DNA from 2 places in the Pseudomonas sp. CDFA 610 genome. Region 2 is predicted to be linked to the other one. Evidence: riboswitches for the same ligand, from Rfam matches in the RefSeq annotation. Region 2 holds a riboswitch; the other holds the start of a gene.

Region 1 (3,354 bases), on a different contig from region 2:
GCTTTGACATCAAGGCCGACAAACTGACCCCGACCGAGCTGCTGCACGCGTTGCTCAAGGCGCCAGTTGACCTGTTGTGGAATGGCGGCATCGGCACCTACGTGAAGTCCAGCGAAGAGTCCCATGCGGATGTCGGCGACAAGGCCAACGACGCGCTGCGTGTCGACGGCAGCGAGCTGCGCTGCAAGGTGGTGGGCGAGGGCGGCAACCTGGGCATGACCCAACTGGGCCGTGTCGAGTTCGGCCTCAATGGCGGCGCGACCAACACCGACTTCATCGACAACGCCGGTGGTGTGGACTGCTCCGACCACGAAGTGAACATCAAAATCCTGCTCAATGAAGTGGTGCAGGCTGGCGACATGACCGAGAAGCAGCGCAACCAGTTGCTCGAAAGCATGACCGACGAAGTCGGCCATCTGGTGCTGGGCAACAACTACAAGCAGACGCAGGCACTGTCACTGGCCGCTCGTCGCGCCTACGACCGTATCGCTGAATACAAGCGTCTGATGAACGACCTGGAGGCCCGTGGCAAGCTGGACCGTGCCATCGAGTTCCTGCCGGCCGAAGACCAGATCGTTGAGCGTGTATCGGCCGGTCATGGCCTGAGCCGTGCCGAACTGTCTGTGCTGATCTCCTACAGCAAGATCGACCTCAAGGAAGCGTTGCTGGAATCCCGTGTTCCCGATGACGACTACCTGGCACGCGACATGGAAACCGCGTTCCCGCCCTCGCTGAGCGCCAAGTTCTCTGTGGCCATGCGCGGTCACCGTCTGAAGCGTGAAATCGTCAGCACCCAGATCGCCAACGATCTGGTCAACCACATGGGGATCACGTTCGTGCAGCGACTCAAAGAGTCGACCGGCATGAGTGCTGCCAATGTGGCCGGTGCCTACGTGATCGTGCGTGACATCTTCCACCTCCCGCACTGGTTCCGTCAGATCGAAGCGCTGGACTACAAGGTGTCTGCAGAAATCCAGCTGTCGCTGATGGATGAGCTGATGCGTCTGGGCCGTCGCGCCACGCGCTGGTTCCTGCGCAGCCGTCGCAACGAGCTGGACGCGGGTCGTGACGTGGCGCACTTCGGTCCGCACATCGCGGCACTGGGTCTCAAGCTCGACGAGTTGCTGGAAGGCCCGACCCGTGAAGTGTGGCAGGCGCGTTATCAGGCTTATGTCGAAGCCGGTGTGCCCGAATTGCTGGCGCGCATGGTGGCGGGCACCACCCACCTGTACACGCTGCTGCCGATCATCGAAGCCTCCGACGTCACCGGGCAGAATGCTGCCGACGTGGCCAAGGTGTACTTCGCCGTAGGCAGTGCGCTGGACGTGACCTGGTACCTGCAGCAGATCAGCAGCCTGCCGGTGGAAAACAACTGGCAGGCTCTGGCCCGCGAAGCGTTCCGTGACGACATCGACTGGCAGCAGCGGGCGATCACCGTATCGGTTCTGCAAATGCCGGACGGTCCGTCCGACGTGGAAGAGCGCCTGGCGCTGTGGCTGGAACAGCACGCCCTCATGGTCGAGCGCTGGCGCGCCATGCTGGTCGAATTGCGTGCCGCGAGCGGCACCGATTACGCCATGTATGCCGTCGCCAACCGCGAGCTGCTGGACCTGGCCATGAGCGGACAGGCCATCACCGTGTGACGGGTTGATCGGCCGCTGACAAAAAACCGCCTCGAATGAGGCGGTTTTTTTTGGGGGTCTGAAAAAACGTTTTGAAACCGGGTGCCGTCTACCGCCCGGTTCATTCGGTCATGCGGCAGACAAGTGTTCGTAGAGGATAGTCGCGCCGACCAGCATCAATACCACGCCACCGACAATTTCGGCGCGCTTGCCGACGACGGTTCCCAGCGCACGGCCCAGCATCACACCAATGGTCACCATCACGGTCGTGGCCAGACCAATCGCGGCCGCCGCGACCAGGATATTGACGTCGACGAACGCCAGACCTACGCCCACGGCCAGGGCATCGATGCTGGTCGCAAAGGCCGTGACAGCGAGGATGAGAAACGAATGCTGGCCGGGTTTTTCCTGCTCTTCGTCGTCCTGTTTCAGGCCGTTGTAAATCATGTGCAGGCCCAGCACCAGCAGCAGGACAAAGGCGATCCAGTGATCCCAGCTCTCCACGAAGCGGGTTGCAACCTGCCCGATGCTCCAGCCAATGACGGGTGTAATGGCTTCGATCACACCGAAGATCAGCCCTGTTCGAACGGCTTCGATAAAGCGAGGTTTGTCAAGACTGGCACCTTTGCCCAACGCTGCCGCAAAAGCGTCCGTTGACATCGCAAGGGCGAGAAAAATGAGGGAAATGGGATTCACGGTCAACATCCAGTCGGGCTATGAGTCAACGACGCAGCCACACGCCCGACCTTAGGCATGGATGCATCGTTGGTCTCGCCAACCAGAAGGTGTTTGCGCCACGGCATGTTGCCGAGAATGTTGACGCAAACGCTCCGTGACCAAAGGCCCGGAGCAGGCTACTCCCCAACAAGGGCGGTCACTATAGCCACGTGAATGTGAAAAAGATATTAATCGCCCGCCAGTTGTTTTCGCCCCTGCGCAAGCTTCATGGAACTGGCAGAATCCTGGACGTTCAGTTGCGGTAGGGATCCGCTGTCGTGATCCGGACCGGCTACAGGCCGCAGGCGCGGCAGCCCTTCAGCCACCAGCAGAGAGACGTTCACATGCATGCAGACGCACTTTCATGGGGCCATGGCCCCCGTACGCTTGAGGTGTTCCTTGAGCCCACTTGCCCGTTTTCCGTCAAGGCCTTCGGCAAGATCGACGCGCTTCTAGAGCAGGCCGGTGAAGACCGCCTGACGGTCAAGGTTCGCCTCCAGTCGCAGCCCTGGCACATGTTTTCAGGCGTCGTGGTGCGGTGCATCCTTGCGGCGTCAACCCTTGAAGGTGGCAAGGACACCGCCAAGACCGTGATGGCAGCCGTTGCGGCGCACCGTGAAGCGTTCGAATTCGAGCACCACGCAGGCGGTCCGAACCTTGATGCGACGCCCAACGACATCATCGCGCGACTGGAAGGTTACAGCGGTGTTCGGCTGGCCGAAGCCTTCGCACAACCGGCGCTTGAGCACACCATCAAATGGCACTGCAAGTACGCCCGGCAGAACGGCATTCATGTGTCTCCGACCTTTATGGTCGACGGCCTGGTGCAGCCTGCAATGAGCAGCGGTGACACCATCGAGCAGTGGCTGTCGCAGCTTCAGTTGAGTTGAGATCGCCTTCGGCCGGGCGTGGCGGATTCAAAGTTTATCGCCACCCCCAGGCACGCCTTGTGAGAAGCGGTCGTTATCTGGAGAACCTTCTGGCACCTGCAACACAACCGATCACTGCAACCGTG
Region 2 (3,354 bases):
GGGCCTGTGGCAAAAGTCGAAACAATTCTGCCTGCTGGATTTTCCGATCGTTGAGCTGGAAGGCAAGACGCTGGGCCTGCTGGGCCATGGCGAACTGGGCGGTGCGGTGGCAAGACTGGCCGAGGCATTCGGCATGCGCGTGCTGCTGGGTCAGGTTCCGGGGCGGCCAGCGCGGGCGGATCGTCTGCCACTGGCAGAACTGCTGCCTCAGGTCGATGCCCTCACCCTTCACTGCCCGCTCAACGACAACACCCGCAACATGATCGGCGCACACGAACTGAGCCTGATGAAACCTCATGCCTTCATCGTCAACACCGCGCGCGGCGGACTGATCAATGAACAGGCCCTGGCTGACGCACTGCGCAACGGCCATCTGGGCGGCGCAGCGTCGGACGTGCTGAGCGTCGAGCCTCCAGTGGCAGGCAATCCGCTGCTCGCAGGCGACATTCCGCGCCTGATCATAACCCCGCACAGTGCCTGGGGCGCGAAGGAAGCCCGCCAGCGTATCGTCAGCCAGGTCACCGAAAACGCTCGGGCATTCTTCGCGGGTGCGCCGGTCAGGGTTGTGAGTGGGTGATGCTGCACGGCGGCGCACCGTGCAGGGACGCGAAGCATCCTGAGCGGCATGGGCATACGGCCCGTGACGCTCTGCGTTACATGCACAAAAGGGTCGGAGGCTGCCGGTCCTGCGCCTTTCTCCGGGATGCCCGCTCACCAATCCTGTTAAACTGCGCGCTTTTTCAGGAGCCATTCCATGGACCCGCGCAGTGAAGTATTACTCCGTCAGGCCGAGCTGTTTCAGGGCTCGCTGTTGTTGGCCGGATTGCCTGCCGATGACCTGCTCGGGAAGCTGCCGCAGGCCCGTGGCTGGTGCTGGCACGCCGGAGATCAGTCGGCATTGGATGCACGCTTCGACGGACGCACGCACTTCGGTGTCGAGGCGCCGGAAGAGCCGTTCGACGCCGCCGTGCTGTTTCTGCCCAAGGCCCGCGACCTGACCGACTACCTGCTCAACGCGCTGGCTTCACGGCTTCAGGGTCGCGAGCTGTTTCTGGTCGGCGAGAAACGCGGCGGTATCGAAGCCGCCGCCCGGCAACTGAGCCCGTTCGGTCGGGCCCGCAAACTGGACAGCGCGCGTCACTGTCAGCTCTGGCAGGTCACCGTTGAAACTGCCCCGCAGGCAGTCAGCCTGGAAAGCCTCGCCAAGCCTTATCAGATTGATCTGCAGGATGGCCCGCTCGCCGTCATCAGTCTCCCTGGCGTATTCAGCCACGGTCGTCTGGATAGGGGCTCGGCTTTGCTTCTGGAAAACATCGACAAACTCCCGAGCGGCAATCTGCTCGATTTCGGCTGTGGCGCGGGCGTTCTCGGTGCGGCGGTAAAGCGTCGCTATCCGCACAACGATGTGGTGATGCTGGATGTGGACGCCTTCGCTGCGGCCAGTTCGCGTCTGACGCTGGCAGCCAATGGTCTTGAAGCACAGGTGTTGACCGGTGACGGAATCGACGCTGCACCTATGGGATTGAACACGATTCTGAGCAATCCGCCATTTCATGTCGGTGTTCATACCGACTACATGGCGACCGAAAACCTGCTGAGAAAAGCACGCCAACATCTGAAATCCGGTGGCGAACTGCGTCTGGTCGCGAACAATTTCCTGCGCTATCAGCCGCTGATCGAAGAGCATGTCGGCACCTGTGAAGTCCGTGCCCAAGGCAACGGTTTCAAGATCTACAGCGCTAAACGTTCCTGAAATAAGAGCTTGCCGAAAGGATTCTGCAAGGGCAGAATCCGCTCCGTCCTAGGGGAGTAGTCTCCCACGAGCCTCACGCTCGTCCGGCACGTATCAACATACTTGGTCCTCAGACCATGGTGCGTGCGACCCAGAATCCGCTCAGACGGATCGGTGGTTTGACAAGACCTATGACACGAACACCTTACCCGGGGCGGGAAGGCTGTACGTGTCATAGCCGTGTCGACCCGCCCCTTAGGAAACCTGATGCTGGAATCACTCTTAATCCCTACCGCCGTTGTTGCGCTCGCCGAGATTGGTGACAAGACGCAATTGCTCGCGCTCATCCTCGCCGCACGCTTTCGCAAACCCTGGCCCATCATCGCCGGCATCGTCGCCGCGACCCTGGCCAACCATGCGGCCGCCGGCGCAGTAGGGGCATGGTTCAGCAGTTTCCTTTCTGACGCAGTCCTGCACTGGATTCTGGCAGCAAGCTTCACCGCCACCGCGCTCTGGACACTGGTTCCGGACAAGATGGACGATGACGAAGCCAGCACGGCACGTAAATTCGGCCCGTTCATGACCACCCTCATCACCTTCTTCATCGCTGAAATCGGCGACAAGACACAGATCGCCACCGTCATGCTGGCGGCGCAGTATTCGCATCTCTGGCTGGTGATTATCGGTACCACGGTCGGCATGCTGATCGCCAACGTACCGGTGGTGCTGGCGGGTAATTTTGCAGCAGACAAACTTCCGCTCACGATGATTCGCCGACTGGCCGCCTGTGCCTTCTTCGTGCTGGCGCTGGTCGCGGTTTACAAAGCTATGCAGGTCAGTGGCTGGATTTGACGTTTGACTGGATCAGACGCGTTGCAAGTCTCAGGCAACGCGCCGTCCATGGAGATCGATCAGGATTTGGGAGCGCTCTGATACAGAGGCATCACTTTGGGAATCGCAGCCTGCAGAGAGGCAATGCGGTTCTCGGAAGCAGGGTGAGTACTCATGAACTCGGGCTGCGAACCGCCCGCATTCTGGGTCATTTTCTGCCAGAGGGTGATGGCCGCGTTGGGGTTGTAACCGGCGCGCGCCGCCAACTCCAGGCCCAGCAGATCCGCTTCGTTTTCGTTGCTGCGGCTGTTGGGCAGGGTCATGCTGTAATTAACCGCTGTGTCGGCGAGCGCCATGGTGTCCTGACCCAGACCGAGCAAAGCGCCAGCGCCCTGTTTGGCCATTGCCACACCATAAGCCTTGGACATCGCTTCACGCCCATGCTCGCGCAAGGCATGGGCGATTTCATGCCCCATGACCGCAGCAATTTCGTCGTCGGTCAATTTCAGGGTATCGATCAGGCCCGTGAAGAAAATGATCTTGCCGCCAGGACCGCAGTTGGCGTTCAGGTCATCGCTCTTGATCAGGTTCACTTCCCACTGCCACTGGGCAGAGTCGGGACGCAGCTTCGGCGCCTGGGCAATCAGTCGCTTGGCAATCGCATTGACGCGCTTTGCGTCTGAGCTGGTGGTGTCCAGCACGCCCTTGCTGCTCGCCTCGCCTACCGTCTGCTGGTAGGACTGGGCGTACATTTTGTTCACTTCATCCGTGGACAGCATGCTGAACATGTA

The links. Region 2 has a riboswitch for manganese ahead of KDX39_RS07430 (TMEM165/GDT1 family protein). Riboswitches for the same ligand answer to the same signal wherever they lie in the genome.
Region 1: another riboswitch for manganese. It lies ahead of mntP (manganese efflux pump MntP); the one in region 2 lies ahead of KDX39_RS07430 (TMEM165/GDT1 family protein).

What each region holds. Positions count from the first base shown of each region.
Region 1 covers NZ_JAGTPM010000002.1:274,915-278,268, reverse strand. The annotation lists gene KDX39_RS04260 (NAD-glutamate dehydrogenase) at 1-1,643, shown strand, start outside; gene mntP (manganese efflux pump MntP) at 1,752-2,318, opposite strand; yybP-ykoY riboswitch at 2,323-2,497, opposite strand; gene KDX39_RS04250 (hypothetical protein) at 2,528-2,689, opposite strand; gene KDX39_RS04245 (DsbA family protein) at 2,684-3,229, shown strand; gene KDX39_RS04240 (DMT family transporter) at 3,303-3,354, opposite strand, start outside.
Region 2 covers NZ_JAGTPM010000003.1:426,100-429,453, forward strand. The annotation lists gene KDX39_RS07420 (2-hydroxyacid dehydrogenase) at 1-577, shown strand, start outside; gene KDX39_RS07425 (class I SAM-dependent methyltransferase) at 755-1,753, shown strand; yybP-ykoY riboswitch at 1,792-1,930, shown strand; gene KDX39_RS07430 (TMEM165/GDT1 family protein) at 2,000-2,584, shown strand; gene KDX39_RS07435 (M48 family metallopeptidase) at 2,644-3,354, opposite strand, start outside.